Regions from separate parts of the Sodalis sp. RH24 genome, predicted to be linked through region 2. Evidence: predicted binding sites of a transcription regulator. Region 2 holds the regulator's gene; each other region holds the start of a gene.

Region 1 (7,514 bases), 180 kb from region 2:
CTTTATACTGCTGATGCTGCGCCGTGAACTGCCCGAAACCCCCGCCTGGTTTGTGGAACGGGGCCGGTTTGTCGACGCCCGCAAGGCAGCGCGCCAGTACTATGGCGATCGCGATGGACAACTGCTGGACGATCTGCTGCCTGAACACGATGTCACTATCCAACAGCCGAGCATGGGCGAAGCGCTAAAAGATTTGTTCAGTCGCAAATTTTCGCGCCGCACCACGCTGTTCGGCTGGATTTCCTGCGCGGTCCAGTCGTTTGAAAACTACGCTTTTTCCTTTTACCTGCCCCTGATCCTGGTGACCATCGGCATTTCCGGCCAGATCCAGAACAACCTGGCGCTGCTGGCGGTGAACTGCGTGGCGGCGCTTTCGGCCTTTGTCGGACCGCTGTTGCTCAAACGGCTGGGACATCGCGGCTTAAGCCAGCTCGGCTTCCTGCTGGTGACTTTCGGCATATTGTTAGCCGCCTACGGTGTATTCAAACTGAATTATCTGATGATCACCAGCGGCGCCGCCCTGATGCTGTGGGGCCATTACTGGGATTCGGAAAGCGGCATGACCGTGGTATCGCTGGTGGCCAAACCGAAATACCGCGGCGTGGCATCCGGCATCGGCTATACCATCGTAAAAATCACCGCGTTCCTGACCACCCTGGTCTTCCCGCCGCTGTTTGACACCCTGGGCGTGCCGCTGGCCTCATCGCTTATCGCCATCGCGCCGTTCCTGGCTTTTCTGGCCGCGACATTCCTGCTGCCCGAAGTCTTCGGCCATGTCGCCGGCGACAATGAATATGAAAATGATGTGCAAGACACTTCCCACGGGATGTCGGGATTCACGCATCCGGAATTGTTGAACGGACTAAAGAAAGAGGACTGATCATGACTATCACCAAAATGCCGGTAATTGAAAATATCGAACTGATGACGGCGCGCGTACCGCTGCCGGAAGGACCCTGGGGCGACCAGATCCACCACGTCACCGATATTGAGGTGGCAATCGTCGATGTGCATGGCTCCAACGGACTGGTGGGCACCGGCTTCAGCCACACTTCCGGCTGGTGCGGCGCCACCATTTCGGCCTTGATCAAGGAAATCATCCCGGATGTTATCGGACAGCGCTTGTCGCCGCGCGCGCTCTGGGATCGCAGTTACAAATATATTCACGATGTCGGCGGCGCCGGCGTCACCACCCATGCGCTTTCCGCCCTGGATATCGCCTACTGGGATTTGCTGGGCAAAACGCTGAATGTGCCTCTCATCGACTTGCTCGGACGGGTGCGCGATCGCGTGCCGTTGTATGGCAGCGGCATCAACCTGCACATGTCGGTGGAGGAGGTGATCGAACAGGTGCGCCGCTGGAAATCGAAGGGGTACCTCGCGGCCAAGGTCAAGGTGGGTAAACCCGACCTGGAAGAGGATGTCGAGCGCTTAATCAAAATCCAGGAAGCCGTGCCGGGATTCCCTCTGGCGGTGGATGCCAATCAGGGATGGAATTTCCCCCAGGCCCTGCGGGCATTCAAGCTGTTTGATCCGTTGAACCTGCTGTGGATTGAGGAGCCGCTGCCGTCGGACAATATCGCCGGTCATAAACAGCTGCGCGAGAGGACCAGCACGCCGATTGCCCTGGGCGAGAATGTCTATAATCTCAGCCAGTTCAGCCAATATATCGACAACGGTTCCGTGGATTTTGTCCAGGCCGACCTGGGGCGCGTCGGCGGTATCACCGGATACCTGGATGTCGCGACGGTCGCCCGCGCGCATAACCTGCCGATGACGCCGCATTTCGTCCTGGAACTGAGCGCCAGCCTGCTGGCCGCGGTGCCCAATGTGTCCTATGCGGAAGTCACCGACGGCGGACGCTGGAAAGATCTGCGCATCGTATTATCCGCCGGCGAGGAGGTGGACGGGTACTACGTTCCCAGCGAGCGGGCCGGTCACGGCATCATTTTGGACAGAGACTATTTGCATGCCCACAAAATATAACGTCATCACTCGATAGCAGGAGATGCATATGGAAGATACCTTATTTTCCGTCAAAGATAAGATTATCGTCGTGACCGGCGGCCTGGGGCAACTGGGCGCCCAATATGTCAAGGAGCTGCATAAACGGCAGGCCAGGGTGGCGGTTTTCGCGCAGAACATCGCTGAAGAACGGCTGCTGAAGGTGTTCGGCGAGCAGCGGGAATCCCCGCGCCTGGCGTTTTATCAGGTTGATATCACCGACAGCGGCAGTATCAATCGTGCGCTGGATGATATCGAGCGGCAATGGGGCGTACCAGACGGGCTGGTGAATAATGCCGGCATCGATACCCAGCCCAGCGCGCCGCCGGAGGTCTCCGGCCCCTTTGAGCAGTTCCCCGTGGACGTCTTCCGTAAAGTGGTGGAGGTCAACCTGGTGGGCACATTTCTGGCGACCCAGCAGGTAGGCGCCAGGATGAAAGCGGCGGGGAAAAAGGGATCCATCATCAATGTCGGATCGATCTACGGCGTGGTATCGCCGGTGCAGGATATCTACAGCTACAAAAAAGAGGATACCGGCGTGCCCTTCATCAAGCCGGTCGCCTATTCCGCGGCCAAATCGGGACTGTACAATTTTACCCGTTATTGCGCCACCTACTGGGGCCGGGACGGTATCCGGGTCAATACGCTGACCATCTCCGGCGTGGCGCGGCCGGATCAGGATCCGCGGTTCCAGAAAAATTATATCGCCCGCATGCCCATCGGCCGCATGGCCAATGAAGATGAATATAACGGCACTATCGTGTTTCTCCTTTCCGACGCGTCAGTGTATATGACCGGCGCCAATGTGGTGGTGGACGGAGGATGGACGGCATGGTAAAGCGCGGCGGGTGGGATAAATACCGGGGGGTCATTTCAGCGCTGGTCACACCGATGCATGAGGATGAATCCGTCAATTACGATGCGCTGGCAAAGGTGGTGGAACATCAGCTCGAGCGCGGCGTGGAAGGATTTTACTGCTGCGGATCTTCCGGGGAGGGCCCGCTCCTGGGCATGGAGGAACGGGCACAGCTGCTGCGCGTTCTGGCGGCGCAGGTGAAAGGCCGGGTGCCGGTGATCTCCCATGTCGGTACGGTGAGGACCGCTGACGCGGTCTCTCTGGCCCGGCAGGCGGAGCAGGATGGCGCCGACGCGGTATCGCTGGTGCCTCCTTATTATTACAAATTCTCCAAAAAAGAGATCATCGCGTATTACCGGCGGGTGCTTGCGGCCATATCGCTGCCGGTGATTGTTTATAATATCCCGCAATTCACCTCGGTTGAACTTGACGAAGAAACCGCCGACGCGCTATTAACCGATGAACAGGTGCTGGGGGTGAAGCATACCTCGCACAACCTCTATTCGCTGGAGCGCATGGCGGCAAAATATCCCGACAAGGTTTTTTTCAACGGCTTTGATGAGATCTACCTGTCGGCGCTATCGGCCGGCGCGACCGCCACCATCGGCACCACGGTCAATCTGCAGCCCGAGCGATTTTTGGCCATTCGCGACTTATTCCGGCGGGGCGAGCTCAGCCGGGCGCGGGAAATCCAGCTGCAGATTAACAATGCCGTCGAATTTATGGTGGCGCGGGGGATCTTTCAGTCGGCCAAGTATATGACGGGCCTTGGCCTGGAGGACCTCGGGCCGGTGCGGGAGCCGTTCGTTCCCTTGACGGACCGGCAAAAACACGAGCTGGGCGTGCTCAATGACACTATCCGGGAGGGTATCGCGCATGGCCAATGAACCTGCCGGCCTTGCCGCGCGTTATATCCTGCAGGATAAGGTGGCTATCGGTAAAGTCGCCGAAATCATCGCCTCGGCTTCGCTGGATCCCGCCACCACTGGGCTGGCGGTGGCCGTGGTGGGCGTTCACGGCGAATTGGCGGCCTTCGGCGCCCATCACTCCTGTCCGCCTTTGCCGCGGCTGTTGGCGCAACGTAAAGCCTATACTGCGCTGATGCTCAGGCGCAGTACCCGTCTGGTGTCGGAGGAAGTGAAAAACGGTTCCCTGGATATGCGCATGCTCAATGACGCCGCCTTATTGCCAATGCCCGGCGGCGTGCCGATCGTGATAAACGGCGCCCTGGTGGGCGCAATCGGCATAAGCGGCTTGCCGGCGGAAAAGGATATCGCGCTGGCGGACCACTGGGCGCGGCAGTTCGGTTGATACGGCGCGGATGTCAAGACGGCACGCAAGGCTATGTTGACCCAGCAAGACATCGCGCTCAAAACCGGGATAATAAAGCAGCACGTTTCCACCAGCGTTACGGTTTCGCCGTTTCACCTGCACGGGAGCAGCAGTTGCCGTTATTGCGCAAAGATGCGCGTAAGTTGCTGCTGGTTGAGTATTCCAGCGGCAGATAAATCGCATAGCGGCTTGCATGGCTCCCGGCATGAGACCAGCAAGACTTGTTTAATGGGAATGGATTACAGCACATACAGCCGTTGAATGTGTGGTGGACGATGAGCGACACTTGCTGATATACTGGCTATAATTACAGTATTGGAGGCGGTTATGGCTATTGAAACAAAATATGTGGTCGTCAGAAAGGGTGAAGAGAAAATGACATTTGCCAGTAAGAAAGAAGCGGAGGCCTACGACAAGATGCTTGATATGGCTGAAGCGTTCAGCGACTGGTTGTTGACCAGCGGGATGCCGTTGGATGAACCGCAGGCTGAAAAGCTGGGTCTTTATTTGGCCGAGCATAAAGATGACGTCCAGCATATACTGCGCACCAGCAAATTGCCGGAAGCCATCGGCGCTCAGGCTCCCGCAGATGAATCGGAAAGCATGGAAACCGATGATAATGCTGATGCCGGCACAAAAAAAATCAGAGCGGTAAAAGCAGCCTGATCCCCTGCGGGAAGTACCCCAATACAGAACAGCGCCGTGAGTGATAACGTCTTGCGGTGTAGCGGGATTTTTTCATCGGCCTCACCTCCGTCAACGGCATGGATTTATCATGCCGGATTTCCAGTTCTGGGTGGAGCAGAATATTGGGGTAGGGTCATGCCCGGCGCCGCTCCGGTCAAAGATGCACTTTATAACGGTGCTTTACTGGTTAAGCTTCTGCAGGGATAATTTTGGCTGATTAATTAATAATCTGCCTGATCCCTAACAGCATGATCAACCCGCCGCAAAGTCTATCAATGGCTTTTTTGGCCCGCTGATAGGCGGAAGAAATGCGAGGTTGAGAAAGGGTGATGGCAACCGCTCCGTACCAGAGTGATGCAATGATGCCGACAACGCTGAGCATGGCGATAAAGGTGCCCGCAGAGACATGCGCCGGAGCGGCAGTAGAGAATATGGCGGCGTAAAAAGCCATGGATTTCGGATTACCGATATTAGTCATCACGCCCTGAATAAAGGATTGGCGGAAATGACCTGGCAATACGGCATTTTCGTTCGCAACGGGTTGGCTTCCGGCATTGAGGATAAGGCGTAAGCCAAACCACAGCAGATATCCTGCCCCTACTATTTTCACAATCAGCGCAACCCAAGGGAATGCGGCAAATAGCAAACCGATTCCGCCGATAGCGCAACTTGCCCAGAATAGGTTGACCACCACAATGCCAGCAACCAACGCAACGGCGGCCGAGCGCGTGGAAGCGACCGCTTTATGCACCACGGCGACAAAGTTTGGCCCGGGTATCACCACGCCAGCGAGATAAATCAGCAACACGGTAAGAACTGCATGTGTATCGACCATGTATTTTCCTTATAACTCGCTGACGTTAAATCAGTTTAAACTCACCAATAAATCATTGGCTTTCCATTATGCCGGGAGCAGGCCAGCAGTTCGATAACTTTGGTTTAACTCATCAAACAAGCTGAGATCGGGCCGACTCCTGGCTATTTTCACCGCTTCGGGTAGCTCATTGTCTTCAGCGGCCATCCATATAGCTGCCCAGACACATGCGATTATCACTCTACAGCGAACGGCGAAAGATGTCCGGATATTGGCGCAGGCCGTTTAATGGGTCCTGCGGTTCGCCTCACATAGCCTGCAGGTCAGCCGCAAAGCCTCATTAAGCAGGGAATAAAGCGAAGTTGACCAGCTGCTTTGAGCGAGGAGCGGAAGCTCAGTTGTCCTGGTGCTCACGCAGCACGCTTAAAGTATCTGTACGTTCCACGGTATACAGAAAAAATGAAAACGATTAACTACTGATCTTTCGGACGATCACACACCGAATCGGTCAGTGTAGCCCTCACGTGAGGAAGGCTCTGCGGATAATTTTGCTGAATAAACTCAATCATTTTTTCCCGCACATGGCAGCGTAAATCCCAGGCGATGGGGGAATTCTGTGCAGTCATCAATAATCTGATGGTCATGGTTTTGTCAGTAGTTTCGGTTACCTGGAGCACCTGAGTCTGTTGATCCCAGAGTTTTGTTTCACTGAGGACTTTTTCAAAATGCTTACGGAGAGGATCTAATGGCATGGAATAATCGAGGTAAAGAAAAACAGAGCCTAATATCTGTGCGTTATTACGCGTCCAGTTCTGGAAAGGATTTTCTGTAAAGTATGTAATGGGCAGGACCAGGCGGCGCAGGTCCCAGATACGCACAACGACATAAGTCAGATTTATCTCCTCTATCCAGCCCCATTCATTTTCGACGACTACAGCATCATCAATTTTTATAGGTTGCGTAAAAGCTATCTGAATTCCGGCAAACAAGTTGACAAGCGACTTCTGAAGGGCAAACCCAATGATTATTCCGGCAACCCCAGCACCGGCCAGGATTGTAGTGCCGAATTTTCGGAAACCGGGAAAACTGAGAAGTATCAGAGTAAGGCAGAATGACACGAGCAATACAATAGCGACTTTTTTTACATACATTATTTGAGTGCGAATTTTACGGGCACGAAGATTATTCGAAAGATTAATGTCATAGCGGATAAAAAGCATATCTTGCGCAACATTAACTAATCGAATTAAAATGGAGCAAAATGATAATATAATAAAGATATTAAGGGTGGATGTAATAAAATCAAGGGAGTTTGGCTGAATGTTAATATAATTAACCCCTACATTTATCAACAGTAAGGGAATGAAAAGAAACATTGATCCACGAAGATGTTTTTCAAGTGATTTGAAGAGCTTTCGGTCACGATTCTGCCAGTAGCGGATGAACCTGAGAAGTATAAATCGGGCCAGGAACCCCAGTGCGAGTGAGAGAATGACGAGCAATACCGCAGGCACCCAAATTGGAGCACCAGATAACTCATCGAATATCATTAGCATTCTTTTCCCTTATATCAAGTCAACAACCTCTGGTTGTCAGATCAGTAATAAAAATTCAGTAACCGTTGTCTTAACGGTTATCTGCGGAGTAAATGGTGAACGCACATGAGTTGATGAGAAATGTAGTTAACTGATTTTTTTAACATAAAAAAACCTCGAAAGGAAACCGATAATACAAGCGTAGCATAAATGCAACTCACTGAAATTAATGATGACGTTTAATTTACTCAATCCGCCAGCAGGATGTCCGCGCTCAAACCGCTCT
Region 2 (7,514 bases):
TTACAAAAATCGTGCCAATAAAGTAGCGCGCCAGACCATTGAAAAATAATGAAAAATAGTGTTGTGCTCAAAGCAGGAATGGTATTTTTGACTAATTAATAGTTATTATCGCCGCTATCAGCAGCCTCAATCCCGCGCCATGGCCACAATAGCCCTCATGACGCGCTTTCGCCCCCGGCGGCGCATGGCGGTACCCATTGGCTGGGGGCAGCCGGCAAAAGTTATTCGGCAACGCACCGCATCGGTTCAGCTTTTGCCACTTTGGCCAATGCCTGACGTACCACCTCAATACCGGCGCCGGGCTTGTGGGCGTTTTCGCTCAGATGACGTCGCCATTGCCGCGCGCCCGGCACGCCCTGGAATATCCCAAGCATATGGCGGGTGATATGGCCGAGGTAAGTGCCGTTCGCCAGCTCGCGTTCCATATAAGGAAACATGGCTTCCACCACCGCTGTCATGGTGTCATGGGGATCAACGACACCAAATAACCGGCTGTCCACCTGGCACAGCATACCGGGATTCTGGTAGGCCTCGCGTCCTATCATCACGCCATCCAGGCAGCTCAGATGCCGCTGGGCGTCGTCAAGCGTCGTGATGCCGCCATTAATGGCAAACGTCAAGGAAGGAAAATCGCGTTTTAGCTGATAGACGCGTTCATAATCCAGCGGCGGTATCTCGCGATTTTCCTTCGGGCTCAGCCCCGATAGCCACGCCTTACGCGCATGGATAATAAAGGTCTCGCAGCCGCCCTGCTCAGCCACAGTCTGGATAAACTCGCACAAGAATTCATAACTATCCTGTTCGTCTATACCAATACGGGTTTTCACTGTCACCGGAATCGACACCGCCGAGCGCATAGCGGCGATACAATGGGCCACCCGCTCGCGCTCAGCCATCAGGCAGGCGCCGAAGCGGCCGTTTTGTACCCGGTCGGAAGGGCAGCCGACATTAAGATTAATTTCGTCATAACCGCGCAGCGCGCCCATGCGCGCGCATTGCGCCAATGCATCCGGCTCGCTGCCGCCCAATTGCAACGCCACCGGATGCTCGGCCTCGTTATAGGCCAGGTAGTCGCCCTTGCCGTATAGCAATGCGCCGGTGGTCACCATCTCCGTATACAGCAATGCATGACGGGTCAACTGGCGCAGAAAATAGCGGCAGTGACGATCGGTCCAGTCCAGCATCGGCGCGACGGAGAAGTGCTGCGGGGATAAAGGCGCTACGGCCAGCCGGCTGTTAGCCTCGGTTGAAAATGTCATAACGTCATATGCAGGCATAAAAATGGGTTTAAGGAATACAGGGAGATTATCTGTGTAGTGTATCACAGAAACCCTATTAGGTAGCGAACACCCAATGCGGCGATTCATCAAACATGTTAATGTTTAATTCTTACTAAACATAGGTAAATGTTTAAAGATTGTTAAATAATCATGCTTCCAGAATGCGCGAAAAGGCCACGGCGTCTCAAATAAGCACCATTTCATCCCAATACCTCCCCAAGTGATTTACAAAGCGATCATAATCATTTATCACATGATCTTAATTCAAATTTATCCAGCCATGCTGATAAAAGGTTGAAAAATGATAAATCGATATAGACAGTAATTTTTATATTTTAATATCCCCCTATGTCATTTTTTATCCGAATCCTTTTTATTTCAGGATGAATCTAATTGCAGATATTATTATGACAGTATTTATACTCGATCCTTGCACTTATACTAAATGCGCGCTTAAAAGCTCATTGTCGGCAAGCGGTATCAAAGGCGCCATTCGCGATGTGGACAATATCAGCACGTTGCGAATGAGATGCAAAAACGCCAATCCTTCGATAGTTTTTATTAATCAAAACTCTTATCAGTATCAAGGGGATGGAGAAGGATTAAAATCCATTATTGACGAACGGCCTTTGACGCTTTTTTTTATTTTCATTGGTAATGAGAATATTAAGTTCCATGATTTCGTGCCGATCAGGGACAATGTGATTATTTTATCAAAATTTATAAAGATCAGCACATTGTTAATGATAATCCGTTACTTTATGGACACCAAAGCCTGGCGCAATGACGATTCCGCCATCGGGTTCTCTCCGCTGCGTTTTAGCAAGACCGAAGTAGAAATTTTAACCATGTGGATGTCAGGTTATGACACCATGTATATCTGTACCCAATTGCACATTAAAGAAAAAACGCTTTCTTCTCACAAAATAAATATTAAGCGGAAAACCAAGGCCAGTAATAAACAGGTGATATACCATTTAATTGCTATTGCCAACAGCGTCACAGATAGTATCAATATCCGTTATCCCGTTTGCTGAAAACCAGCGGCTCCGTTCGAACGCCACAGCTAAAGAAACCTGCCCCCGATCCCCGTCCCCTCACCCTTTTGCCGGTGACAATATGGGTTAAAACACGCCAATATTCGGCGTTTTTCCGCCTTCATGATAAGATAGAGGGCGGAAATCAGCAGTGGGGGAAACGCTATGAATACCACCGATCAGTCTCAATTGCTCAGCCAGGCTGAACAATTATGTGAGCAACGCAACGTGCGCCTGACGCCACAGCGACTGGAAGTGTTGCGCCTGATGACACAGCAGGATGGCGCGATCAGTGCTTACGACCTGCTTGATCTGCTGCGGGCGACGGAACCGCAGGCAAAGCCGCCGACAATTTACCGCGCGCTGGATTTCCTTCTGGAACAAGGTTTTATCCATAGAGTGGAATCCACTAACAGCTTTGTTCTTTGCCACCATTTTGAGCAGCCCAGTCACACCTCCGCCTTCTTTATCTGCGATCGCTGCGGCCAGGTGACTGAACAATCAACCGAAGGCATTGAAGATATTTTGCAAAAAATGGCGCAAGCCACGGGTTTCGCCATGCGCCATAATGTCGTCGAGGCACACGGGTTTTGTACCTTATGCGCCGAAGTGCAAGCTTGTGACAATCCCCAGGACTGCGGACACGATCATAGCGTAGCGATAAAGAAACGCTAGCGTCCCATTTTGGCTTTTACAAGAACCCGGGAGCAAATGACGTTTATTATGGCTGAAGTGAGATAACGCGTTTGGTTAATACATTGGAGAGGCCGCAAAACAGAGGAATGCTGATAGGATCATATTAAATAGGTGGTACGTCCTTGTACCTTTGGGTAGGAACACTTAAGGAAGCCATAACCGCACAGTGAATATGCATTAGTCATGCATTAGTCATGATTTCCAAAAATCATTACCAACGATATTTGTTACGTGTTTCCCAGTCCTTTACTTCCGTTTCCGCGGCTTCTTTACCGTAACCGTAACGTTCCTGGATCTTACCGATTAACTGATCGCGTTTACCTTCAACTACCGTCAGATCATCGTCAGTAAGCTTACCCCATTGTTCTTTCATTTTACCTTTGAACTGTTTCCAATTACCGCTGGCTTGATCTTTGTTCATCGGAGTTCTCCTTGGTTATCGGTTTCTCAGTCAACATCTGCCACTCCAGGTTTTGTTAGCGCATAGCGAGGACACGTATTGCGTCCCAAAACCTGCATGTCATAAGTTAACCCTATGTCTAAAGTATAGCAGGGGATTTGGCATAAGGTTTATTCAGCAGATGATTAGACCATATTGGCAGGGTTATAAACGCCGTATGGGCTATAAGGTGAAATAAAACAGTAGGTAGAAGGTATCAGCCCGTACACCGCTAATTGTAACTAAATATAAATACCGCTAGCGGCAGCGGCCGCGCCGCAGCACTTTTATGGCGGCGAACCCGCATTCCGCGTCGCCGGTTATCCGCCATAAAATCCTCGCTGACGCGGGATAAGGGATATTCAGGATGCCATGGAGCACCGTGAGTTAAATCCAGTTGCCGTTGCGGATAACGCCGACCGCTAAACCTTCGATGGACATTTCCTGCTCGCGCAAATCGACAATAATGGGCGAAAACTCGCTGTTTTCCGGTAGCAACTCAACGATGTTACCGTGTCTTTTCAGGCGTTTTACCGTGACCTCGTCATTGATTCGCGCCACCACGACCTGACCGTTATGGGCATCCTGGGTTTTATGCACCGCCAGCAGATCGCCGTCCATGATGCCGATATCCTTCATGGACATGCCGCTGACACGCAGCAGGAAATCCGCGTGGGGCTTAAACAGATCGGGATCGATCTGGTAATGGCTTTCGATATGCTGTTCGGCCAGCAGGGGTTCTCCGGCGGCCACGCGGCCGATCAGCGGCAGGCCGGTTTCTTCTTCTATCAATAACCGGATGCCGCGCGAGGCGCCGGAAACGATTTCAATGGCGCCCTTGCGCGCCAGCGCCTTAAGGTGCTCTTCGGCGGCGTTAGGGGATTTAAATCCCAGACGATGCGCGATCTCCGCCCGGGTCGGCGGCATGCCGGTTTGCGCAAGATGATCGCGGATGAGGTCAAATACCTCTTGTTGTCTGGCGGTTAATGCTTTCATTCCGTCCCCTGTTTGTTTATACAGTCTTTCTGTGAGTATATACAGGTCCGCAGCAATTGAAAACCACAAGCGTTGCAAAATGTGATAAAACCCTGCCGACGACCGGCCGCACCGGCCATTTTAAGGAATATACCGCCATAACAGCGTTATCCACACGAACAGCGCCAAAACAATGGCCAGGGTCACCGCCGCCGAGCCCAGGTCCTTCGCCCGGCCAGAAAGTGGATGCAGCTCCGGCCCGATGCGATCCACCACCGCTTCAATAGCACTATTCACGATCTCAACGATCAGCACCAGCCATACCGAACCGATCAATAAAATCCGCGCCACGGGTTCTGGCTCCAGGTAACAGGCAAGGGCAACCGCCACCACGGCAACCACCACTTCCTGGCGAAAAGCGGCTTCATGCCGCCAGGCGGCGCGATATCCTTTTATGGAATAGCCCATGGCGTTAAAGATGCGCCGAAGTCCGTTGGTTTGGTTTGCCATAATTTTGCGCGCTAAAGAAAAATTGTGCCTATATTACCGTTTCTTCTCGTTCGCATCACCACAGATCTGTCGCGCGGTTTCTGGTATTCTTGTGGCGCAATGCTAACAAGAGGCTTCACGAAGATATGTCAGGCTGGCGTACTATTTATTATACGTTGTTGAATTTACCGCTCAGGCTACTGGTGCGGAGTAAAGCCATTCCCGCCAATCCCCGGCAAGAAGCCGGCTTGGACCCGCTGCGGCCAATGATGTATGTTTTGCCCTATAACTCCAAGACGGACCTGCTCACCCTGCGCGCGCAATGTCTGCAACTGGGGTTGTCCGATCCGCTGATACCGCTGGAGATCGACGGCGTCGTCTTGCCGCGCTACGTCTTTATCCACGATGGCCCCCGTATTTTTCGCTATTTTTCCGAAAAACTGGAATCCGTGAAGCTGTTTCACGATTATCTGGATTTACATCGCAATAATCCGCAGCTTGATGTCCAGATGGTGCCGGTATCCGTTATGTTCGGACGATCGCCCGGCCGTGAAGCGCAGCAGAACCAGCCGGCGCCCCAGTTGCGCCTCCTCAATGGTTTCCAGAAGTTTATCGCCGTCTTGTGGTTGGGGCGCGACAGCTTTGTGCGTTTTTCCCGTCCGCTGTCCATGCGCTATATGGCGACCGAGCATGGCACCGATAAAACCATCGCGCAGAAGCTGGCACGCGTCGCCATGATTCATTTTGCCCGCCAACGCCTGGTGGCTGTGGGGCCGCGGCTGCCTGTCCGTCAGGATTTATTTAATAAGCTGCTGGCGTCCAAGGCGATTGAAAAAGCCGTGGAGGACGAAGCCCGCGCTAAAAAAATCTCGACTGATAAAGCGCAGCAAAACGCCATCGAGCTGATGGAAGAAATTGCGGCGGATTTTTCCTATGAAGCCGTGCGCTTGTCGGATCGGGTATTAAGCTGGACCTGGAACCGGCTATACCAGGGCCTGCACGTGCGCAATGCCGAACGCGTCCGGCAACTGGCCGAGGACGGCCATGAGATTGTCTATGTGCCCTGTCACCGCAGCCATATGGATTATCTGCTGCTGTCCTATGTCCTGTATCATCAGGGGCTGGTGCCGCCGCATATCGCCGCCGGCATTAACCTGAACTTCTGGCCGGCGGGTCCGATTTTTCGTCGGCTGGGCGCGTTTTTTATCCGGCGTACCTTCAAGGGCAATAAACTTTACTCCACCATATTCCGCGAATATCTGGGTGAGTTATTTACCCGGGGTTATTCGGTGGAATATTTTATGGAAGGCGGGCGGTCGCGTACCGGGCGCCTGCTCGATCCCAAGACCGGCACATTGACCATGACCATCCAGGCGATGCTGCGCGGCGGCAACCGGCCTATTACGCTGGTGCCCATCTATGTCGGCTATGAACATGTTATGGAAGTGGCGACCTACGCCAAGGAATTACGGGGCGCCACCAAGGAAAAAGAAGGCTTTGTGCAGATGGTGCGCGGTTTACGTAAGTTACGCAACCTGGGACAGGGTTATGTCAATTTTGGCGAGCCGCTGTCGTTAAGCGCCTATCTTAACCAGCAGGTACCGCACTGGCGTGATTCCATCGACCCCATCGAAGCCCAGCGTCCCGGCTGGCTGGCGCCGGCGGTGGATGACATCGCCGCGAAAATCATGGTGCGCATTAATAACGCCGCGGCGGCAAACGCCATCAACCTGTGTTCCACGGTGTTGCTGGCCTCCCGCCAGCGTTCGTTAACCCGCGAGCAGCTTTTGCAGCAGTTGGCCTGCTATCTGGAACTGATGCGCAATGTGCCCTACGCCGATGACGTCACGGTGCCGGACACCACGGCGCAGGACCTGTTGGAGCATGCCCTGGCGATGAACAAATTCAGCGTCGAGCAGGATACCATTGGCGATATCATCTACCTGTCCCGCGAGCAGGCGGTACTGATGACCTATTACCGCAATAATATCCAGCATCTGTTTATCCTGCCCGCGTTGGTCGCCAGTATCATTATCGGCCATCCCGGCATCGATCGCGCGCAGCTGGCACGCCGTATCGATTTGCTTTACCCACTGATGAAAGCCGAGCTGTTCATGCGCTACGAGACGTCGCAGCTCGGCCCGGTCATCGACGCGCTCATCGGGGAACTGTCGCGCCAGGAGCTGATTGCCGAGCGCGAGGGGCAGTTGTTCTTGAACCCTCCGCAATCATTTACCTTGCAACTGCTGGCGGCGGGCGTGCGCGAGACATTGCAACGGTATGCCATTACCTTTTCATTGCTGCGTTTTAATCCCCGGATCAATCGCAGCACATTGGAGAAGGAAAGCCGGATTATGGCCCAGCGACTTTCGGTGTTGCATGGCATCAACGCGCCGGAGTTTTTTGATAAAGCGGTATTCTCCACCCTGGTGGCGACGCTGCGGGATGAACATTATATTAGCGACACCGGCGATGCCATCGGCGAGAAGGTCAATGAGATGAGCGAAATCCTGAGCGAACTGATGACGCCGGAGGTACAGCTGACCATTAACAGCGCCAGCCTGCTGGCCGCAACGCCGGAAGACGCCTCCCCGTCCA
Region 3 (7,514 bases), 960 kb from region 2:
GCCGGTCATCGGCGCATATTGATTAGACCCTTGGGCCACATGGTACGCCAGCCGCGCCTTAAGATGTTCCGGGCCGTCAAAATCCGGAAACCCCTGCGAGAGGTTGATGGCCTGGTGCTGCTGCGCCAGCGCGCTCATCTGGGTGAAAATAGTGGTGCCCAAGGCGGGGAGTTTGCTTTGCGGAACGTAGATGCTGCTCATGGCTAATTACCACTCTTAAAAGCCGGTTTTTATCTCAATATAACACGCTCAGCATAATTAACAATCGGGACGTTTAGATGGTTAAACGGCTAAATCCGCCGTTGGGCGAGTTTTATATCGCAGCACCTAAACGGCGCAAAAGCGATAACATACTCTCACTCTTCTGTTTTTGGCCCGATGACATTTCAGTCGGTCAAAACGACTGAATTAATAGGACAAATTTTTTCGGCAGCATGCGGTGCTTAAAAAGGCCACTATAATTGCTTCTTTGAACCGCAACGGAATGAGAGACAGATGATTAACGCAAAAAGAATCGCAGCACCCCTGGTTATCGGCTTTGGGCTGCTTTCCGGTTTTGCCCAGGCGGCGACCCAGACCTATGCCATGGATCCCGCGCACACCTCAGTGGTGTTCTCCTGGAACCATTTTGGCTTTTCCAATCCGACCGCTGATTTTTCAAACGTTACCGGTAATATTCATCTGGATGATGCCGACATCGCCCGTTCGACGGTGGATGTATCTATTCCGGTTGCCACGGTGGATACCCACGTCAAGGCGCTGACGGACGATTTCAAGGGTAAGGACTATTTCGATCTGGCCGCTTACCCCCTGGCCACGTTCCGCAGCACAAAAATCGTCAGCGAGGGCGCCAATAAATATAAAGTTTACGGTGAACTGAAAATTAAAAATATCACCAAACCGGTGATCCTGGACGCGGTGCTGAACAAAAAAGGCGAGCATCCGATGGCGAAAAAACAGGCGGTCGGGTTTAATGCCACCACCACCATCAAGCGCTCTGATTTTGCCATGGACAAATATGTGCCTATGGTCAGCGACGCCGTGGCTATCAGCATTTCCACCGAGGCCCTGGTGAAGTAACGGTCATGGCGTGAATGCAACCCCACCGGCCGGCGCCAGGCCCGCCGGTGCAAGCGCCGCCGTTGGGCGCAGCGCCGGCGGGCATAGTCTCCGCCGTCGTTGCTTCGCCGTTGCTTTTTGCGGCATCACCATTCCATCCTGGCTCTAAACTGCAAATTCCATGTGGTAACGCAAGGGCACGGGATTAACTTCGCTTCTCGTGGTTTAGCCGATCCGGTAAACTGATGGCTGGGATAACGATTAAATTAGCCAGCCTATACCGAGGGAACCATGTATCAGGACTTGATTCGTAGTGAACTTAACGAAGCGGCGGCAACGCTTGCCAAATTTCTCAGCGACGATCGCCATCTGCAGTCGATAGAAGACGCCGCCATTATGATTGCCGATTCTTTTAAAGCCGGCGGCAAGGTGCTCTCCTGCGGCAACGGCGGTTCCCATTGCGACGCCATGCATTTCGCCGAGGAACTGACCGGCCGTTATCGCGATAACCGCCCGGCGTATCCGGCCATCGCCATTTCCGATCCCAGCCACCTGTCCTGCGTCAGCAATGATTTTGGCTACGACTTTGTCTTTTCACGTTACGTGGAAGCGCTGGGTAATAAAGGCGATGTCCTGCTGGGCATCTCCACGTCCGGCAATTCGGCCAATATCATCCGCGCCGTGGCGGCGGCCCGCGCCAAAGGCATGAAAGTCATCGTGCTCACCGGCAAGGACGGCGGCAAGATGGCCGGCACCGCCGACGTGGAAATCCGTGTGCCGCATTTCGGTTATGCCGATCGTATTCAGGAAATCCATATCAAGGCGATCCATATCCTGATCCAACTGATTGAAAAAGAGATGGCGGCGGGCGCGTAATTACGGCGTTCAGACGCCCTGGCATAGGAGACGGGTCATGTGCGAACTGCTCGGGATGAGTGCCAATGTACCGACGGACATTTGCTTCAGCTTTACCGGGTTAGTACAACGCGGCGGCCGTACGGGGCCGCACAAGGATGGCTGGGGTATCACCTTTTACGAGGGCATGGGCTGCCGGACCTTCAAGGATCCGTTGCCGAGTTTCAATTCGCCTATCGCCCGGCTGGTGCAGGATTATCCGATTAAATCCTGCGCGGTGGTGTCGCATATCCGCCAGGCCAACCGCGGCAAGGTGTCGTTGGAAAATACCCATCCGTTTACCCGCGAGCTGTGGGGACGCAACTGGACCTTCGCCCATAACGGCCAGCTGCGGGGGTTTCGCCAGTTGGATACCGGCTGTTATCGCCCGGTGGGGAAAACCGACAGCGAATATGCCTTTTGCTGGCTGCTGGCCCGGCTGGCGGCGCGCTATCCGCGCACCCCGGCTAACTGGCCGGCGGTATTTCGCTATATTGCGGTGCTTGCCGGCGAGCTGCGGCAAAAGGGCATCTTCAATATGTTGCTGTCGGACGGCCGTTTTGTGATGGGGTATTGTTCCACGAATCTGTATTGGATCACCCGGCGGGCACCGTTTGGCAAGGCGACATTGCTTGACCAGGATGTGGAGATCGATTTCCAGCAGCAGACCACGCCAAACGACGTGGTCACCGTTATCGCCACGCAGCCGCTGACGGGGAATGAAACCTGGCACAAGATTGCGCCAGGGGAGAGCGTATTATTTCGTTTCGGAGAGCGCGAACTGTGAAATTACCGGGGTGCCGCTGTTTAACTGCAGCGGCGCGTTGATGGTGTATTGACCGTTGACGACCGCCACCGCCGGCGGCTGGTGGTAGCGGGCAAAATAGGCATAACCCGGTTCAAGTGAACGCCAGAAAGGATAATACGTCGAAAAACGGTGGCGCTGCAGGTTTGCCTCGGTCATCCGGAACGGGAAAATATGGATATTGACCTGGGCCTGTCCGTTTTGCAACGCGGCTTCCACATAATGATAAATTTCGGCGATATATCCATCGGTCATGGCATAACAGCCAATAGAGCGGCAGTCGCCATGGATCATCAGCATCGCGCCGGAATAGCCTTGCGATTGATCGTAGGCGTTGGGAAAACCGATATTTATCGCCCGATAATAATGACTGTTCGGATTTAGGTTACGGTTGGTAATTGAATAAAACCCTTCCGGGCTTTTAAAATCCCCTTCCCGGCGTTTCGGACCCAGGCCGCCGGAGAAATTACAAATGCGGTAGCTGCCCAGCATGCGGTATTCATTACCCATTTTGGCATACAGTTCAAGCGTTCGTTCTTCTTTGAAGATCTGAATAAAAACCGGTGAGCCTAATAGTTGTGCTTTTAATTCTTTCGATACCTGCGTCTGCGCCTGCTCACTGGCATAACTGACGGACGTCATGGCCGGTATACAAAACAATATCGCAAACAACAGTGCGATTTTGCCCATTATCATTCCTGCGTAGTCAAAATAATAAAGATGCCGGGCAACGGGGCGTTGTCGGCGGACCCTTTAAAAAACGGCAAGTAAAACAACTAAAACAGCGACAAGATATCACTGCCTGTATATTTATCAAGATACGTTTTGTATAAATTCGTCGCCTTACTGTATACTTGTACAGTTAAGGGGGATAAATGCGTAAAATCATACATGTCGATATGGATTGCTTCTTCGCGGCGGTGGAAATGCGCGACGATCCGACTTTACGCGATATCCCCATCGCCATCGGCGGCCGGGCGGACCGGCGCGGGGTCATCAGCACCGCTAATTATCCGGCCCGGGTATTCGGCGTGCATAGCGCCATGTCGACCGCCATGGCGCTGAAACTCTGCCCGCATTTAAAACTGCTGCCCGGGCGCATGGCGGCCTACAAAGAAGCCTCGGAACATATCCGGCATATATTCAGCCAGTATACGCCGCTGATTGAACCGCTGTCGCTGGACGAAGCTTTCCTGGATGTGACGGACAGCCATCATCACAGCGGGTCGGCTACGCTGATGGCCCAGGCCATCCGCCGCCAGATTGCCGACGAGCTGAACCTTACCGCCTCGGCGGGCGTGGCGCCGGTAAAATTCTTAGCCAAGATTGCTTCGGACCTGAATAAGCCCAACGGACAGTATGTGATTACTCCCGGGGACGTGCCGGCTTTTCTGGCGCAGTTGCCGTTAGGCAAAATACCCGGCGTGGGTAAAGTCACCGCCAAAAAACTCGCCGACATGGGCTTAACGACCTGCCTGGATGTACAACGCTGTGACCTGGCGACGCTGCTGCGGCAGTTTGGTAAATTCGGCCGGGTGATCTGGGAGCGTTCACAGGGTATCGACGAACGGGAGGTCTCGTCCGATCGCCTGCGCAAATCCGTCGGCGTCGAGCGCACGCTGGCGGAAGATATCGTCGCCTGGGTGGAGTGCGAGGCCATTATCGAACAGCTTTATCCGGAACTGGAGCGACGCCTTGGCCGGGTCAGGCCGGATCTGCATATCGCCCGGCAGGGCATTAAGCTGAAGTTCGCCGATTTCCAGCAGACCACCCAGGAGCATGTCTGGCCGAAGTTGAACAAAGAGGATTTGCTGCATATTGCGCGGCAGGCCTGGGAGCAGCGGCGCGGCGATCGCGGCGTGCGGCTGGTGGGGCTGCATGTGACGTTATTGGATCCGCAAATCGAGCGTCAGCTCATGCTTAATTGGGAAGACGATTTGCGCCACCGGCCTCTTCCCTGAGGCGCGGGGGCGTTACGCTTTAGTGCTTTTCAGGAATGGCTTTCAGCAGCGCGGTAAGCAATATCCAGTATTGGCCGACGCTTTTAATATGCACCTGTTCATCCGGGGAGTGCGGTCCTGTAATGGTCGGCCCGATGGACACCATATCCATGCGCGGATAGGGTTTTTTAAACAGACCGCATTCAAGACCGGCGTGGATCACCTGGATATTGGGGGTTTTGTTAAACAGCTTCTGGTAGGTCTCGCGCACCAGATGCATCACCGGCGAATTGGCGTCCGGTTTCCAGCCCGGGTAGCTGCCCTTGGCGGCTGTTTCGGCGCCGGCCAACTGGCCCAGGGCGGTGAGCGTGCCCACCACCTCTTCCTTGCCGCTGTCGATAAGCGAGCGGATCAGGCAGCGAATCATCGCTTGATCCGTCGCCATCGAGACCACGCCGACGTTCAGCGAGGTTTCCACCACGCCTTTGACGTCGTCGCTCATGCGGATCACGCCGTTGGGCGTGGCGTTAAGCAGGGCGATAAACCGATCGCCGCAGGCTTTGGTCAGCGCCTGCGCGTCCGACGTCGCCGGCTCAATCTCAATCGCCAGTTTCTTTTCAACCGCCGCCAGTTCGGCCTTGATGACCGCAAGGTATTCCTGCGCCAGGGCGTTCAGGCTCTCGGCGTTTTCCTGCGGCAGGGCGAGGGTGGCAAAGGCCTCGCGCGGAATGGCGTTACGCAGCGTGCCGCCGTTAAGATCCAGCAGGCGGATATCCAGCTTTTGCGCGTGCCGGGACAGGAAACGGGCCAGCAGTTTATTGGCGTTGCCCAGTCCCAGGTGGATATCGCCGCCGGAATGGCCGCCTTTCAGTCCTTTAACGGTCAGCTTGAGGATCTGGTAGCCGGCCGGCACCGCCTCGCGCTCAAGGGGCAGGACGGTTTTAAAATCAACCCCGCCGGCGCAGCCCATATAGATTTCGCCTTCTTCCTCGGAATCGGTATTGATCAGGATCTCGGCCTGCAGCCAGCCCGGCTGTAAACCAAAGGCGCCCGCCATGCCGGTTTCCTCGGTCATGGTCAGCAACACTTCCAGCGGGCCGTGCTGCACACTGTCGTCGGCCAGCACCGCCAGCGCGGAGGCCATGCCGATACCGTTATCGGCGCCGAGTGTGGTGCCGCGCGCCTTGACCCAGTCGCCGTCGACATAAGGCTGGATGGGATCGGTGGTAAAATCATGGATGGTATCGCTGTTTTTCTGCGGCACCATATCCAGATGCGCCTGCAGCACCACCGGCTGGCGTTTCTCATACCCCGGCGTGGCGGGCTTGCGCAGCAGGACATTGCCGACCGCGTCGCGCTCCCCATGCAAGCCTTTTTCCTGCGCCCAGCGCAGGATATGGGTAGCCAGCGCTTCTTCATGATAAGAGGGATGGGGAATCGAGCAGATCTTGGCGAATATCTGCCATAACGGCTGAGGTGAAAGTTGAGTCAGTTCAGACACGATAAAAACTCCTGTTACAACGTAAGACCCGGTCTGGTCATTAATAAACAGCCCGCAGACGGTCGGATGGTTACCAAAGAGAAATAAAGAATACCACTTTACTTTGCCCGGGTGGGAAACCGCGGTTAAAAAGGGAGGTAGCGCTGGTATTTCGGCGGTGGCGTCTTTATAATCTCGCGCAACCTTTTTTCCCTGTACTTTTAAGCCGACCCAATCCGGCTGGGACAGCATTTATGAGCGAAAAATACGTCGTAACCTGGGACATGTTGCAAATTCAGGCGCGGAAACTGGCCCAACGGCTACTCCCCGCAGAACAGTGGAAGGGCATTATCGCGGTCAGCCGCGGCGGCCTGGTCCCGGGATCGCTGCTGGCGCGCGAGCTGAATATCCGCCACGTGGACACCGTTTGCATCTCCAGCTATGACCATAACAACCAGCGCGAACTCAAGGTGCTTAAACGCGCCGAGGGCGACGGCGAAGGCTTTATCGTCATTGACGACCTGGTGGATACCGGCGGCACCGCCAAAGCCATCCGCGATATGTACCCCAAAGCCCATTTCGTGACGATTTTCGCTAAGCCCGCCGGCCGGCCGCTGGTGGATGACTATATGGTCGATATTCCTCAGGACACCTGGATCGAACAGCCATGGGATATGGGCGTGGTGTTTATTCCCCCGTTAGTCGGTAAATAAACAGCGGGGAAATAGTCCGTCGCACCCTCGCCCCGGGTTGGCTTCACGGCCGTTAATCCGGGGATGATTCCCGACCGCACGCCCGGCACCATGCCGGGCGTTGGTTTATTTGTCGCGCAATGAGCAATCTTGCTAATATAACCCCTCATTCATAGATTTTGGCTGATGGAGGCAATAGCTCAATGAGCGGCACCAATCTGAGCGAAGTACTGTTTAAACCCACGTTCAAGCAACAGGAAACCTCGACACTGGTCACCCGGCCGCGCCATATCGGCAGGCAAGCCGCCATCCTCGCCGCCCTCGAGGGCACCAACCCCGGTAATTGGTATCGCATGATCAACCGCCTGCTGTGGATTTGGCGCGGTATCGATCCCTGGGAGATTGAAGAGGTGCTGGCCCGTATCGCCGCCAGCAAAAGCGAAAGGACCGACGATCGCCTGCTGGATACCGTGATCGGCTACCGGCCCGGCAACTGGATTTATGAGTGGTCCCATCAGGGCATGGCGTGGCAACAGCGCGGCATGGATGAGCCGGATGCCGCGCTTGCCGGGCGGCATTGGCTGCAGGCGGCCAATTTCTACAGCGTGGCCGCGTATCCCCATTTGTGCGGCGACCTGTTGGCG
Region 4 (7,514 bases), 1.5 Mb from region 2:
CCCCAGGGTAAACGCAGGCGTTCGTGCTGATTAATATAAGCGATGCGCTCGCGTATTGAAGCAATCAGATTGGGCTTCTGCTCGTGATCGTAGGGGATCCCGGTCAGCAACTCCAACGCCTCATCAATGGTCTCCACCGGCCAGATATGGAATTGCTCATTCCGCACCGCTTCGACCAATTCTTCATGCAGACACAGATGGCGCACATTGGCGGCGGGAATAATCACGCCGTGCGAACCATCAAGCCCGCGGCTCTCGCACAGGGCAAAGAAACCTTCGATTTTTTCATTCACGCCGCCGATGGGCTGGACGCGGCCAAACTGATCCACGGATCCGGTAACGGCAATCTGCTGCACTATCGGTTTGCCGGACAGGGCGCTTATCAGGGCGCTCAATTCCGCCAGCGACGCGCTGTCGCCGTCCACTTCACCGTAGGATTGCTCAAACACCAGCGACGCGGAGAAGGGCAACTGCTGGTCCAGTTCCAGGGACGCCATCAGGAAGGCCTGCATGATCATCATGCCTTTGGCATGAAGATTGCCGCCGAGCTCGGCCTTACGTTCAACATCGTTAATTTCGCCGTCGCCGAGATGGACTACGCAGCTGATGCGCGAGGGCTCGCCAAACGGCAGGGGATGGCCCGGGAAATCCAGCACCGACAGCGCATTGACCTGGCCGACCATGGCGCCCTCGGTTTCAACCATGATCTGTCCTTCCGATATCTCATCCTGCATGCGCTCGGTAAGATAACTTTCACGCCAGATCCGGGTCCGGTTGCTGTTATACAGGGCCTCGGCGGTGATGGCTCCCTGCTCGCTATACAGCACCGCTTCCCTGAAACGCCGGGTCAGCCAATGCGGGCAAAGCGGCAGTTGGTACTGATCGCCGCTGTAGCGCACCGCCTGCCTGACCATTTCCGGCCAGGCGTCAGGGGTCAGCTGCGGCAGCGCCAGGGTGCGCAGCAGGCTGTTGACGTAGGCGCACCAGTTCTGCATATCCTCGGCCGCCAGGATCTTTACGTCGGACTCAAATTCGGCATACAACGCCAGTTTGGTCAGATCGGGTTCCAGATCGTTCAGGTCGGCCAGCGACTCGCGATCGCCAATGATCACCAGGCGCAGATCGAGCGGCATCGACGGTATGGACACCGGCAGCGGACGGGTTTCGTCCAATGCCAGCCAGTCGAAACGCTGCTGCAATATCATCTGCTTGAGACGCAGCCACATTAACGGCTGGCTGGCCAGGGCCTTGGCGCCCAGCACCAGCACCCCGCCATTGGCTTCATGCATCTTGCCCGGCTGCAGATCAAGTACGTCGCGGTAGCACCTGACGCAGCCGAATAACTGCTCATGTTCAATCCAGGGCTGGTACAGCCCCCTGGCGCGCCCGGCAAAATTATCGTCGCGCCGGGTGGCGGGCTGCACTGTCACGCCATTACCCGTAATGACATACCGGCTGCCGATAACGCTTTCGCCCTGGGGCAGCAGCTGTTTAACCGTCTCGGTGATTAACTGGAAATATTCCTCATCTTCCTGCGCGGTAAGCAGCAGAAAACGGCTCGGCGAGCGGGAGTGGCAAAATTGCGTCAGGCCGTCCATCAAACGAGGCTGCAGCACATCCATGGGTGCTGGCAGTGGCTGGGAGGGTTGGGCAAACACCGCTTCGAAAGGCGAAAGCTCGGGAATTAAATATTTCCATTCTAATTGTTTAATGGTCAAGGTAATCGGTAACGTCGCTAAACAGGGAAACGGGGATTATACAAGAATTCCCCTCTCCGAGTCTCACGCATCTTGCATTCATCGGCGATTCAGGGAAACTTGTCGCCGTGTATGATTAAAAAATAGGCGGAATGAAACGAATGTTAGAAATTTTACGCGCGGAACTGCTATTATTGGTCTAACGTTACACGGTCACGGGTGGGCGATATATGAAATACCAGCAGCTTGAAAATCTGGAAACCGGATGGAAATGGACCTATCTGGTAAAAAAACATCGTGAAGGTGAACGAATCACCCGGCATGAAGAAAATAGCGCGGCGGAGGAAGCGGTCGCCACCTTGATGCTTTATGAGCATCAACCGGACAACATCGTTCTCTGGATCCGGGAGAATATGAATCCTGCGCTCGACAACCGGATGAAGCAGACGATACGGGCAAGACGCAAACGTCATTTCAACGCCGAGCATCAGCATACGCGCAAAAAATCCATCGACCTGGAATACCTGGTATGGCAACGGTTGGCGGCCCTGGCGCAGCGGCGGGGTAAAACCCTCTCGGAAACCATTGTTAACCTGCTGGAAGATGCCGAGCGTAAAGAGAAATACGCCACGCAGATGTCTTCCCTGAAAGAAGATTTGAAAGCCATCCTGGGTGAAGAGGGCTAGCGGGGAAATAGGGTGGGACGGACAATAAAAAACCCCGCCAGGCGGGGTTTTTTTATGAAGCTGACAACACTTAAGCCTGCGGCTGTGTTACCACTTCTTTGATACCTTTCACTTCGATTTCTACGCGACGATCCGGTGCCAGGCAGTTGATCAACGCTGCACGCGGTTTCACGTTATCGCAAGTATTGCCGGTGACGGGGTTAGATTCGCCCATGCCACGTGCGGAAATCTTGTCGGAAGGGATACCCTTGGATACCAGGTAGGTCACTACGCTTTGCGCACGAGCCTGAGACAGTTTCTGGTTGTATTGTTCAGAACCGATACGGTCGGTATAGCCCAGAACGACAACAGAACCGTCTTTAGGATCCATCGAGCTCAGCTGGGAATACAGCTGATCCAGAGCCTGCTGGCCTTCAGGTTTCAACTGAGATTTGTTGAAGCCGAACAGCACGTCGGAACGCAGGGTAAAGTGTTTGGTCTGGACAACAGGAGCCGGTGCAGCGGCAGGAGCCGGTGCAGGAGCGGCAACTTCATCTTGACCGAAACGGTAGGAAACACCTACGCTCACGAGAGCATTGTCAGGACGGGCGCCAACGGTACCGGCATCACCGATATTGTTGGTCCACTGGTATTCCAGACGGGTTGCCCAGTTTTTGGTTACTGCGTATTCAAGACCTGCAGCCGCCAACGGAGAAACGCCAGTGTCGTTGTCGCTCAGACGACCACCGGCTCCATTAGCATAGTTAGCTTTGGAGTCAGCACGCCATACCATACCACCCAGACGGGTATAGATATCCAGGTCATCGTTAAGCGGGTAGCTCAGTTTAGTGGTCAACTGAATGCCCTGGGCTTTAAATGCACCGTTATCAACGCTGCCTTTATAGGCCATACGACCCAGCCAGTCATAACCCAGTTCAAACCCTAAGTAAGGGTTAGCCTGGTAACCAACAAAAGCACCTGCGCCGATTTGATCGTTGCGGGTTGGGCCATTGCCGATGCGGCTGTCATAACCGTTACCGTAGAACCCGGTATCGTGATACTGGGACCAGCCCAGTTTACCACCGGTGTACCAGGTGTTGTCTTTCGGAGCGGCTTGCGCTACGGTCGCGAAACCCGCCAGTGCCACTGCAAGTGCGATAGCTGTCTTTTTCATTTTTTGCGCCTCGTTATCATCCAAATAGGCAATGAGCTCTTAAAGCTAATTTAAATATTCCATTGCCAGTGTCCATGCTCTGGGTTTGTACATCGCCCTTAAAAGGCGTTATAGAGCAGCCCTGGCGAATTAAAGTCTACAACGAAGTAGGAAACTTACAAGTAAGATGTAGTAAGCCGCTAATAAAAAACAGCGTTTCATATAGGCTTTATTGATGATAGGGACGAAAAAAGTGATATCGCTTTAGGCGCCGTTGCGGGCGGGGAACCGCGTATATACTGGATTGTTCTGAGTTACAGGGGCGGAAATCACAAGATGCGACGCCCCTAATGAGATTAATCTTAAATTTACTTAATGATACAAAGTAGAATGAATCTTTAAGCCTGAAAACTGTCCAGATTTCCGGCAAACCTCATTTTGCGGGTACATGATGAACCCATAAGTGCCGCCATGCTGCGCTGCGTCACGCAGGCGAATTTTCTCATCCGCCGTCAATTCCGTCGGAAACCAGCCCAAAATGACGCTGTAATTCCCCGTCCAGAGTGCTTTCTCCATGGCGGCGACGGTATCGAACGCGGTGCGATGGCGCAACTGCACCATTTTTTCCAGGGGCAGGCCCGACTGTTCAAGCCAGGGGCGGCTCAATCTGCGAGACGACGTAAGCCAGAGCAGCCAGCGCGACTGCGTGCCCAGCAGACGCAGCAACGGCAACAGAATATTCCCCACAACCGGCTGATCCTCGAAATAAACCACTTCGCTGATAAAACCCTGCTCCGGACGGGCCGTCGTGCTGTCGATCGGCTGTTCACCCTGGCTTGGCTGCGTCCGAGAAGAATTGGCATGGTATTGAGTCTGCATTTTGTGTCCGCCCCTGTGTCACTGTATAAAAACACAGTATAGAGGTTTGGCGCGAAAATCAATCAAAAATTTAATGACCTTCGCAGAATTGCCACTTAATGATCGTCGCGCCGAGATTAAGTTGAAAACCGCTGGGAAAATACCGTATTTTTATGGGCTGTTGCGAATTTTGAGTAAGGAATCTCGCGGTCCACAACAAGGAGAAGTTCATGGAAGTACTACATAAATGCCGCATTGCACAGGCTAAAAACTGCTTTTCTCCCTTGGGTGATATTTCCACCCGTTCACAGTTCGGCGGGTACAGCATCGCCGCCGATAAAATCATGTTCGGCCTGATTCTGGACGGCGAACTGTACCTGCGCGGCACCCGGCAAAGCGAGCATATCTACCTCGGGCAGGGAATGAGCCGGCTGATTTATACCAAACGGGGCCTGCCGGTGGCGCTTAACTATTATCACGTCGATGAACGCCTGTGGGAAGACGTACACACGCTGCTGGACCTGGCGCGCCGCGCCATCGACGAGGCCAGGCAGGAAACGCGCATCAAGGCGGCCAGCTTGCGGTTAAAGGATTTGCCCAATATCGGGCAGGGTATCGAGCGCCTGTTATGGAAGGCCGGTATCAGGGATATCGATGCCTTGCGCTATTACGGCGCCAAAAGCAGCTATTTGAAACTGCGTAAAATCAAGCGGAACCTGGGCGTCACCGTGCTGCTCGCGCTGGAAGGGGCATTGTCAGGGCGCCACTATGCCGCGTTGCCCCAGGTGCAGCGCAGCGAGCTTCTGGACTGGTTTTCGCGGCTCCCCTGCCGCTAGCCGCCGGTTAATGCATGCCGCCCGGCGGCGGCATGCGGCGCCGTCACTGTTTTTCTATGTGCTGTTTACGCTCAATCAGTTCCGGCAGCAAATCAAGCAACAGGCTGATTTGCTGCAAAACCAGCTGTTCCCTGGCTTCCGGGTCCGGCAACAGCCGCTGGATGCGCGCGATAAGCCGTTCCCGTTCCTGTTCCACCCGCTGCGCGAAATGCTCCTGGCATTGCAGCGCGTCGTCCACATAACAGACGGCATCGTCCAGCACCGCCATCAGCGCCGGGTCAACAATGCGCTCCCGGTGCGCGCCAAGCGTCGAGATGTAGCTCAGCAGGGTGTGATTCAGGCACAACAGGCGAAACGCCGACTCCAGCAGCTCGCTGCGGGTTCTCGGCTCCGCCGCCATATTGGATACCACCGAGGCCAGCTCCGCGTCGCGGTTATGGGCATCCCGCCGCGCTACGCGGTATTCCAGGCGGTTATCCCTGCCCTGATGATACTGCACCAGAATGGCGTCAAGGTAGCGGCAGTTGGCCGCGAGGCTGTTGTTCACCACCACCGGCAGGCGGCGAAAACGCCAGTCCGGCCAGATAAAGCTGACCGCGGCCCAGGCGATGGCGCAGCCGACAAAGGTGTCGAACACCCGCGGCACCGCCACATCGAATCCCTCGCCCAGCAGGTTAAAACACAGCATCACCAGCAGGGTGATAAACATGGTCGCCTGGGCATATTGCACGTTGCGAAAGGCAAAAAACAGCGTACCGCTGACCACGATCAGGATCAGTTGACCTTCGATGGACGGGACAAAATAGAGGATCGGCAGGCCGATAAGGATACCCGCCAGCGTGCCGATTATCCTTAACGCCAGCCGGCGACGCGTCGCCTGGTAGTTGGGTTGGCAGACGAACAGGCTGGTCAGCAGGATCCAATAGCCGTAACGCATCCCGCTGAGCTGGATAAAGGCATAACCGACGCACAGCACCAGCGACATGCGCACGGCATGGCGAAACAGCGCCGAGTCCGGGCTCAGGTTGCGGCTGATGCGCATGCGGATATCGCTCCAGCCGGTCAGCTTATCGTCGGCCAGATTGTTCTCTTCCGGGCTGTTGCGGGCAACCGCCTGTTCCGACTCAATGGTGGACAACTGCGCGTCGATAGCGCGCAGGTTGTTCAGCAGATGTTTCAGCGCTTTTATCTGGCTGGGCGCCACGACACGGCCGATGGCGGCATCCAGATGACTGAAGGCGCGTTCGAAACGGCTGTCGTGCTGGTAAGTCTGGTGCAGCAGGATCGATTGTGATAGGGCTTCGCAGGCGCGGGCCTGCATCGCCAGCAGCCGCTGGAAGCGGAATAGCACGTCGCTGTAACGCAGCTGTTCGCGCAATTGCCGGTATTGCACATGGGACGAACTGGCCCGTTCATGAATATCCTGGGCCACAAAATAATAATGCAGCGTACGGCGGGTGCCGCGCTGGCCGCGATCGCCGCGCAGCCGGGTCAGCAGCGACGCTTTGGTTTGATTCAGCGCCTGCACCAGATTGCCGTTCGCCATCGCCACCTCGATAAGCGCGTCGTCGTCGTCTTCGGTATCCGGGTCGAACAGGTTGGCCTTGGCATCAAGATAGTGCGCCAGGTGGCTATAACAACGGGCCAGGTTATCCTGCAATGGCCGGATGGGAAACAGCAGATGGCCGAACAAGGTCAGCAGGTTGTACCAGATGGCGCCCGTCAGCAGTAACGCCGGCTGCAGATACCAGGTCTGGTACATGGCGGCCCCCAGCATGGTATACACGGCGATCAAGAGCGCGCCGAACGCGATGGTGGCGTAACGCTGTCCGAGTGCGCCCAAAAGAATAAAACCGCAGGTGGAGCCGGCCAGGCCGATACCGAATAGCCAGGGATAAGGGAACAACAGTTCAATGGATACCGCGGCGATGAAAAAACTCACCAGGGTGATAAGCAGATTGCGCAGCCGGCCGCTTAGGCGATCGTCGAGATCCGCCAGCGCCGCGGCAACCACGCCAAGGGTAAGGGGAATGGTGAGCGTGGCCATATCCAGCCACCACGGCAGCGCCGCCGCGCCGCTCAACGCAATAAAAATCCGCAGGTTGTAGCGCCAGCGGCTGCTGAAGGCAAAACGCCGCAAGCCCGGTGCAAATGTCAGCACACTGTATCCCACACTCTATCCTTATGATGGCTTCAACGGTAGAAACGGCGGTCCGGATGCGCACGCAACTGCTCAGCAAGCTCGACGGGAACCACACGGCGTCCCACCGGCCATAGGGCGATAACGGCCAGCTTAAAATTGGCG

The links. The regulator LexA, encoded in region 2, represses DNA repair genes until DNA is damaged. The targets are predictions, from matches to a motif close to TNCTGTATGTACATACAGNA.
Region 1: a site for LexA is predicted at 4,488-4,507, ahead of ACL2XG_RS15615 (YebG family protein). Genes of this name have one in related genera too.
Region 3: a site for LexA is predicted at 3,603-3,622, ahead of dinB (DNA polymerase IV). Genes of this name have one in related genera too.
Region 4: a site for LexA is predicted at 4,414-4,433, ahead of sulA (SOS-induced cell division inhibitor SulA). Genes of this name have one in related genera too.

The regions. Positions count from the first base shown of each region.
Region 1 is NZ_CP178729.1:3,432,274-3,439,787, reverse strand. It holds gene ACL2XG_RS15640 (MFS transporter) at 1-880, shown strand, start outside; gene ACL2XG_RS15635 (mandelate racemase/muconate lactonizing enzyme family protein) at 883-1,986, shown strand; gene ACL2XG_RS15630 (SDR family oxidoreductase) at 2,015-2,842, shown strand; gene ACL2XG_RS15625 (dihydrodipicolinate synthase family protein) at 2,836-3,747, shown strand; gene ACL2XG_RS15620 (GlcG/HbpS family heme-binding protein) at 3,737-4,171, shown strand; gene ACL2XG_RS15615 (YebG family protein) at 4,520-4,858, shown strand; gene ACL2XG_RS15610 (LysE family translocator) at 5,097-5,714, opposite strand; gene ACL2XG_RS15605 (mechanosensitive ion channel family protein) at 6,167-7,249, opposite strand.
Region 2 is NZ_CP178729.1:3,254,390-3,261,903, forward strand. It holds gene dusA (tRNA dihydrouridine(20/20a) synthase DusA) at 222-1,259, opposite strand; gene rcsA (transcriptional regulator RcsA) at 1,688-2,317, shown strand; gene zur (zinc uptake transcriptional repressor Zur) at 2,483-2,992, shown strand; gene ACL2XG_RS14810 (CsbD family protein) at 3,225-3,434, opposite strand; gene lexA (transcriptional repressor LexA) at 3,840-4,448, opposite strand; gene ACL2XG_RS14820 (diacylglycerol kinase) at 4,569-4,937, opposite strand; gene plsB (glycerol-3-phosphate 1-O-acyltransferase PlsB) at 5,063-7,514, shown strand, end outside.
Region 3 is NZ_CP178729.1:2,293,293-2,300,806, reverse strand. It holds gene ACL2XG_RS10590 (pyridoxal phosphate-dependent aminotransferase) at 1-201, opposite strand, end outside; gene ACL2XG_RS10585 (YceI family protein) at 496-1,080, shown strand; gene lpcA (D-sedoheptulose 7-phosphate isomerase) at 1,351-1,935, shown strand; gene ACL2XG_RS10575 (class II glutamine amidotransferase) at 1,973-2,740, shown strand; gene dpaA (peptidoglycan meso-diaminopimelic acid protein amidase) at 2,711-3,448, opposite strand; gene dinB (DNA polymerase IV) at 3,634-4,719, shown strand; gene pepD (beta-Ala-His dipeptidase) at 4,739-6,199, opposite strand; gene gpt (xanthine phosphoribosyltransferase) at 6,433-6,891, shown strand; gene frsA (esterase FrsA) at 7,074-7,514, shown strand, end outside.
Region 4 is NZ_CP178729.1:1,777,448-1,784,961, reverse strand. It holds gene ACL2XG_RS08265 (AAA family ATPase) at 1-1,718, opposite strand, end outside; gene matP (macrodomain Ter protein MatP) at 1,928-2,383, shown strand; gene ompA (porin OmpA) at 2,454-3,536, opposite strand; gene sulA (SOS-induced cell division inhibitor SulA) at 3,888-4,394, opposite strand; gene ACL2XG_RS08245 (TfoX/Sxy family DNA transformation protein) at 4,604-5,209, shown strand; gene yccS (YccS family putative transporter) at 5,253-7,370, opposite strand; gene ACL2XG_RS08235 (YccF domain-containing protein) at 7,403-7,514, opposite strand, start outside.